Regions from separate parts of the Blautia sp. DFI.1.216 genome, predicted to be linked through region 1. Evidence: riboswitches for the same ligand, from Rfam matches in the RefSeq annotation. Region 1 holds a riboswitch; each other region holds the start of a gene.
What was found. Region 1 has a riboswitch for cyclic di-GMP ahead of LJE11_RS16420 (response regulator). Riboswitches for the same ligand answer to the same signal wherever they lie in the genome.
Positions count from the first base shown of each region.

Region 2: linked by a shared signal. The riboswitch ahead of LJE11_RS14580 (ABC transporter substrate-binding protein) and the one ahead of LJE11_RS16420 (response regulator) in region 1 are both predicted to bind cyclic di-GMP.
Region 3: linked by a shared signal. The riboswitch ahead of LJE11_RS15345 (sensor domain-containing diguanylate cyclase) and the one ahead of LJE11_RS16420 (response regulator) in region 1 are both predicted to bind cyclic di-GMP.

Region 1 covers NZ_JAJDML010000059.1:15,423-17,703, forward strand. Annotated here, with positions in the region: gene LJE11_RS16420 (response regulator) at 1-938, opposite strand, end outside; cyclic di-GMP riboswitch class I at 1,117-1,192, opposite strand; gene LJE11_RS16425 (ABC transporter permease) at 1,430-2,281, opposite strand, start outside.
Region 2 covers NZ_JAJDML010000044.1:7,149-9,429, reverse strand. Annotated here, with positions in the region: gene LJE11_RS14580 (ABC transporter substrate-binding protein) at 1-1,412, opposite strand, end outside; cyclic di-GMP riboswitch class I at 1,630-1,705, opposite strand; gene LJE11_RS14575 (DUF3786 domain-containing protein) at 2,081-2,281, opposite strand, start outside.
Region 3 covers NZ_JAJDML010000049.1:15,370-17,650, reverse strand. Annotated here, with positions in the region: gene mgtE (magnesium transporter) at 1-280, shown strand, start outside; cyclic di-GMP riboswitch class I at 766-841, shown strand; gene LJE11_RS15345 (sensor domain-containing diguanylate cyclase) at 946-2,281, shown strand, end outside.

The DNA of each region.
Region 1 (2,281 bases):
GCAAGATCCACATAATCTGTGATAACACCTGTCAGTTTACCTGTTGATGGATCTACACTGCTGATACCTCCATCCTGATTCAGATACCCAATCCTGAGTGCACCATGCCGTCCAACCCACTCCCTTTCTTCTTTTGAAAGAAACGAGCTGCTCTGTGCAGAAAGATAACGCCTGTAGAGATCATCTGTGTAAAATGGGTTGTCATCCTTGATTCTGCGCATAGCACTATCCAGTGCTTCTTTGATATCCGGACGTTTGGGATTTATAGCGAAATAGATTTCTGTCTCTCCAATACTTGTAATCGGCGAAATCTCCGATTCTTCCCAACGGGGTTCTTCTACCGAAACGAAGCAGTCAATTTCATGTTTCGACAGTTTGTCCATAACTTCTGCGGTATTAGAAACATTGACATGCTGCGTATGCAGACCATACTTTAACTCCCATTCGTTAAGCACATCCTCCGTTATATTATCTTTAAACACACCAATATTTTTTCCCTCAAAAGAATCCAAATTTCCTGCTGTAAGATCCATATTGGATGCATCCGTATAGATGTAATATTTCTCTTCCCCCATAGGCATATCGGAAAAAAGCATATTTTCAGCACGTTCGTCTGTATAGGAAATGCCAACAAGAATATCAATCTCTCCATTTTTCAACTGTGTAAAGCAGTTTTTCCAATCACTTGTTATGTATTTATATGTCCATCCTGCATAACCTGCAATATCTTGAAGATACTCATAACCATAGCCGCTTCTTTCTCCCTTTTCATTGACTACATTATAAGTTTCCTCAAAAGATCCTACCCGGATAACATGATCAGAATTTTCTTGGGCAGATGTGGAAACAGGAAAAACAACCAAACATATCATTGTGCAAAATATAAAATAACAAAATTTGAAATTTCTTATATTCTGTACTAATTTGCACTTCTTCATCTTTCTCCCACCCTCCAGGCTACAGTTGCTTGCTTGCTTCCAGATTTTAATTTTACATTCATTAATTATCAATAACCTCCCCGCTATTTTTCACAATATTTTTCCAAACAGCTTCTGTATTACTTATTCAAGTGCTCTATCATAAAAAAGCACTGCCAGACAGACAGTGCACCTCATTTCATGCAACTGGCTGCCATTTTACAGGCCCTGTAGCTTTGCGTCCCAGACTTTCATCTGGTTTGCCGATTTCCATATTATAGCTTTAATACTTATGCAAAAAACTGGTTTTATTATACTATAGCACTCTACTGTACACAAGAAAAACATTACCGTTTTAACGCCAAAAAATAAAAAAAGAACAGCCGATACATATACTCGAACCGTTCTTCTACTTCCGAAGACCACGCAGCATTGACATTACTGTTTCCTGCTCATTTGTACTCAGATCGTTCCATATCCCCAGAACTTTCACCCGCTAAAAACAATATTTCCTATCGTCTGCCTTCACCCGCTGACAACAATGTAACCACATAGTAAATAATTCCAAATACAGCTATACTTCCCATCATAATGCCAATCATCTGATTTATACTCACCACATTTCCATGAAATACCGGATTGCAATCAAGCGTGTCTCTTATCGCTTCAACCATTTCATCCGGATAATTTTTTCTCTCCATCTCTCTGAAAACTCCGTGAAGCATATGATTCTTAATCAATGAAGTGGCATATGTACTCGGAAGATAAGACAGTGCCTTCTGAAGACCTGGTCCAAAATTTGAAATCGGCATATAAGCACCACATATAAAACCATATCCTGCGCTGACAATTGTACCTACAGCCGAAAGCTGTCCCTGTGTTGTCAACGGAAAGCTAATGATACTTGAAAGCGTACTTCCAAACAGGACGAGCAATATCATATCAAATAAAACCCATAATATGTCTGCTGTATTCATATACCATCCCATTTTAAGTAAATATCCCAGACATAATACAAATGCAAGTGCATTGACCATCAATGAATTAGCTACTGTTGACAGAAAATATCCCAAATAAATTTTTTCCTTGCTGACCGGTGCAACATTAAAATCCTTCCTTGTTCCATTTGCCTTGTCCTGCACCATAGTCAGATTCACACAAAATGTTACAGTAATACAGCTTACTGCCATAAGTGATGCTGTCAGTTGTGCTGCTACGGTTCCATTAATAAGCTTATCCGAAATCATAATCATATCCGAAATCGCTGCTGTAAAAGAATCTCTGAAAACCTTTGCAAGAAATGTAGCATAAAGAACAATCAGAATAACTGGTGTGATCATTGATGTAAACAACATACCTTTATC
Region 2 (2,281 bases), on a different contig from region 1:
TTCTGGTTCGTACCATTTCCACTGATCCATGTTCCAAGGGATATAAGAGCAACGTCACTTCCGGTTGCCTCGGCAAAGCATCTGCCCACCAGCTTTGCACAGCTTTCCTGTGAAATTTCCTCTGTAGCTGTTGTGATCACTTCCGGCTGATTATTTACCACGCTGTCCTGATCCTCATCCAGCTGATCTGCCACATCCTTTATTGATGCCTTATCCTGCATGAATTCCAGCATTTTGGTTCCGGTATTTACAATCGTATTTTCCCATCCGGAATAAATAAACGGTGTCGTATTCCCTGCATTGATAAAATCCGAAATATCTGCATAGAAGGTGTCATCCGCCTTTGCATCTTTGAAAGGAAGCAGTCCTGCTTTTAATGTACTGTCCGGATACAGGGCACTGGTTCCTTCTACCGTAGACAGCACCTTCATGACTTTTAATGCATCTTCAAGTTTCTCAGGATCATTCTCCAGCTTTTTATTCAATCCATAAAAACGGTTTACATTTAAAATAAATACATTCTTGCTTCCATCTTCAGACAGGTATGGCATCAGACCAAATTTGTCCGTTGTATCTTCTGATTCCATAATGCCATTCTGTGGTCCCAATAGAAACAGTGAATTTCCCTTTATAAAAGCTTCTCTTGTTTTACTATCATCTACCGGATCACTGTTGCTGCAGTCAAGCATACCGAGATTTTTCCATTTCTGGATATATTCCATGCTGTCCATCATGCCTTCCGTGTCACTGACATTTGCCTTTCCTGACAGGTAATCTTTCTGCCACTGCTTTCCAGACATAGTACCAAGGAATCCCGCATCCGCAATATTACATATATACTGGAAGGCTGAACCAGGATACTGAATCTGTGCCATACATAACGTAACTCCTGCTTCTTTTGCCTTGTCTGCAAGTTCTTCAAGCTCTGTAAAAGATGTTGGCAGCTTCCAGCCATGCTTCTCAAGCAGTGTTTTATTATAGGTGATTCCATAACAGTTGTACAAAGATGGAAGCATATAAAGTGCACCCTCATCGGATACATCTTTCAGACGTGATTCCACATAATTATCTGTAAAATCGTATCCTGAGAGATCAATCATCTTATCACTGACATCCACCACATCTGGCTTATAAAAAGTCTGTGTGCAGATGTCCGGAAGATCATCTGCCTCTAACATATTCTGCAGACAGGTTGTTGTATTTGCTCCGCTGTACGGGACTACTTCAAGCTCAATCTCTGGATATGTTTTATGCACTTCTTCTATAAAATTGTCCACTTCCAGATAAGGAGCCATAAAAGTAATTGCTTCGTGCTTCTTTGGTGTTTCATCTGTTTTCCCACACCCTATAAGTCCTGTTGCCGCTATACATGCCAAAATAAGACATGCACTTTGTACTTTTTTGATTTTCATATTTTTCTCTCTTCTCCGATAAAATCATTATGGTTCCGTTTATGAAATAACATCCCTGCTTGCAGGATTCTTCGCCTGCGAAGGGTCGCTTCAGCGACATAATTCCCCTCCGTCGCAGTGCGATCCTGCCCGGAGGTCTTTTTTATGTTATAGGAACATTACGGAGTAATTTCCTATAACATAAAAAAACACCGTCTCACAGACAGCGCACATCATTTCATGCAACTGGCTGCCATTTTACAGGCCCTGTAGCTTTGCGTCACAGACTTTCATCTGCTTTGCCGATCGTCGTTCTATTACAGATTGTAAATTTATGCAAAATATTGATTTCATTATACTCCTACATTCCACTGTACACAAGAAAAACCTCGCCGCTTTAACGCTAAAAAAAGAACAGCCGATTATATATTCGAACTGTTCTCCTACTTCCGAATTCCACGCAACATTGACATTACTGTTTTCTGCTCATTTGTACTTATAGCAATCCTCTTAAATGCATTATTTACGAGGATTGCTATAGATTGATTATTCCATATTCTTAAAACAACAGCTCCATCTGATCCCCCACTTCAATTCTCGCAGTGACAAGTTCATCCGGTTCTTTCCCTCTTTTGTGTTCAGCTTTCAGATACTGCGTACCGCCCTCCAAATGACCGGCTGCAATGTATTCAGCCGATGGTCTGCAGTATAGTCTTCAGAAGATCTCCCTGAAGATAATAGGTTGTCTCAAAATGAAGATATGATAACGATACCTTATCCCACAACAGTAAAATCTTTGGCAGGAATTCTTCATCCCCATCCCAGAACTGAAGCAACACAGAAAAACCCGGAAGAACAGGCATTTCAAATGTCAGATCCGCCCCTGCCAA
Region 3 (2,281 bases), on a different contig from region 1:
GTCTTTTGCGCTGATTGGATTGTATATTTATCTGTTTAAAGGAAAAACACTTTTGTTTTCCTATGCAGTATCCGGATGTATCGGTGTGGCACTGTTGTTGGCTATGTTGATCTCCAGTGCAGTAGGCACCTGTATTCCATTGTTCTTTAAGAAGATCAATATTGACCCGGCAGTAGCATCAGGTCCGCTGATCACAACAGTGAATGACCTTGTTGCAGTAATTACCTATTATGGCCTGAGCTGGCTGTTCTTATTAAAAATGCTGAATCTTGCAGGCTGAATTTCAGATAATAAAAACAGGTCCTGTATCTTTGATTATAAGATATTGGATCTGTTTTTGTATGGAGTTATTATAGTTGGTCGTTATCCCGTAAAATACGGACCTGTCTTAATATTTCAGAGGATTAATTATGACAAATGTAATGTATGTCGTTTGCAATCTGGAATAAATTTTGTGAAATAAGGAAAATAGCAGTTGACATTATTCAGGGGATATGCAAATAATATATTGCAATTAGTGTTTAACTGACCTGACGATTGAAAGAGGCAAGTCGTTATTTGGATTTACAAAGCATATAAATGTTACTGAGAACGGAGTAAACAGTAACAAATAAACAGCGGTGCAGGAAATATTAATGGTAAACAGTAATAAGAAATGAAAAATATAATATATATAATGTGTCTGTGAATAAACCAGTGTGCCGACAAGTTGATTCTTCGAGAAATCAACTTGTTGGCACACCAGGTAACTGTATAATTCCACAGATACAGTATCAGCAAAACAGTCGAAAGGCTGCGGCGCAAAGCTAAAGGGCCTGTAAAATGGCAGCCAGTTGCATTTATACAGAGAGTAATGTCTTGTTGTATTGTAGCGGGCATTATTCTCTTTTATTTTAAAGAAAGGTTGAGAATATCATGTCAGAGCATAGGTGTATGCTTAACAAAATGAATAAGATTGAAATATATGTCGCAAATGAAGATACGGATATTAATCCTTCAGTTCAGGAAGCTATTGAATATGTACTGAAACAGAATGATCCGGTGGGAACAGTCGCCGGTTATTATGATGAGAAGCTGACAATCTGGAGTGTAAGTAACTATTTTCTGCAGCTTTTGGGGTGGGATGACCTTGATGAATTTATGAAAGCATCAGACGGCTCTATGCTCAGTGTGGTCTGTAATGAGCAAAAGCATATATTTTCACCGGAAGGACTTCATGATTTACAGGGTTCTCACACCTTGTATCTTACAGACAGTAAAGGTTTATCAATATCGGTAAGGATTGTGAAGGCAGATGCCAGGGATAATAAAGGACGGCCAATCTGGGTATTATCTGTCAGATCTGATCACTTTGCCCGGAATCAGGAAGCAAGGGAAGCTGCTTTTCACCGGGCTTTTACAGATATGAATCTGTGTGAATATTATGTGGATCTTCAGGAAAATACATTTGAATCTATGAAAGTAAAGGGCTCGCTTCAGGAAATTTTCAACAAAAGCCGGACATGGGATGAACTGATACAGATGTTTCTTAATAATTATGTCTGTCCTGAGAGTAAAGAGGCGGTTGCGCAGATTTACAACCGGGAATATATTATGAAGGAACTCAGAAAAATTACCGGGGAACTCAGTCAGGAATGCAAAGCAGTGTTTGACGGAGAGCTGCGTATTATCCGGAATGTAGTGATGGAGGGAGATACAGATGAGAACGGAGAGGTCAGACACGCCATGATTTTTCTTCGTGATGTGACGGATTCGAAAAATACGGAAAAAGAATGCAGAGCGATGTTAAAGCAGAACATCGCCATGGACCAGCTTATTCAGGGAGTAACCAGGATTGTAGAGCGTTTTGCAGTTTGTGATCTGGACAGCGGGATATACGAATATTATGAGATGAACAATGAGTCTTATTATAATCCTACAGGTGATTACAGGGAGCTTCTTCAGCGTATGTCCGGAGAGTATGTGGTACTTACGGAAAAGATAAATATACAGATGGATGATCTGCTTTCACCGGAACATCTGAGAAAAGTTATTATGTCTGAGGATGATCTGTATACCTTTGAATATTCTACTCTTGACAGATCTTCTTATAAAGTAATGTCAGTGATACCTGTGGAATGGAAAGGCAGTATACTGTCCAAAGTAATGCTGATCGCTCAGGATATCGGGCAGAAGCATGAACTTGAGAAGCTGGCAAATACGGATGCACTGACAGGACTTTATAATGAGCGTTATCTTTCCGAAAGATTAAAAAGAAATGGAAAGCTGCATAAAAAATTTG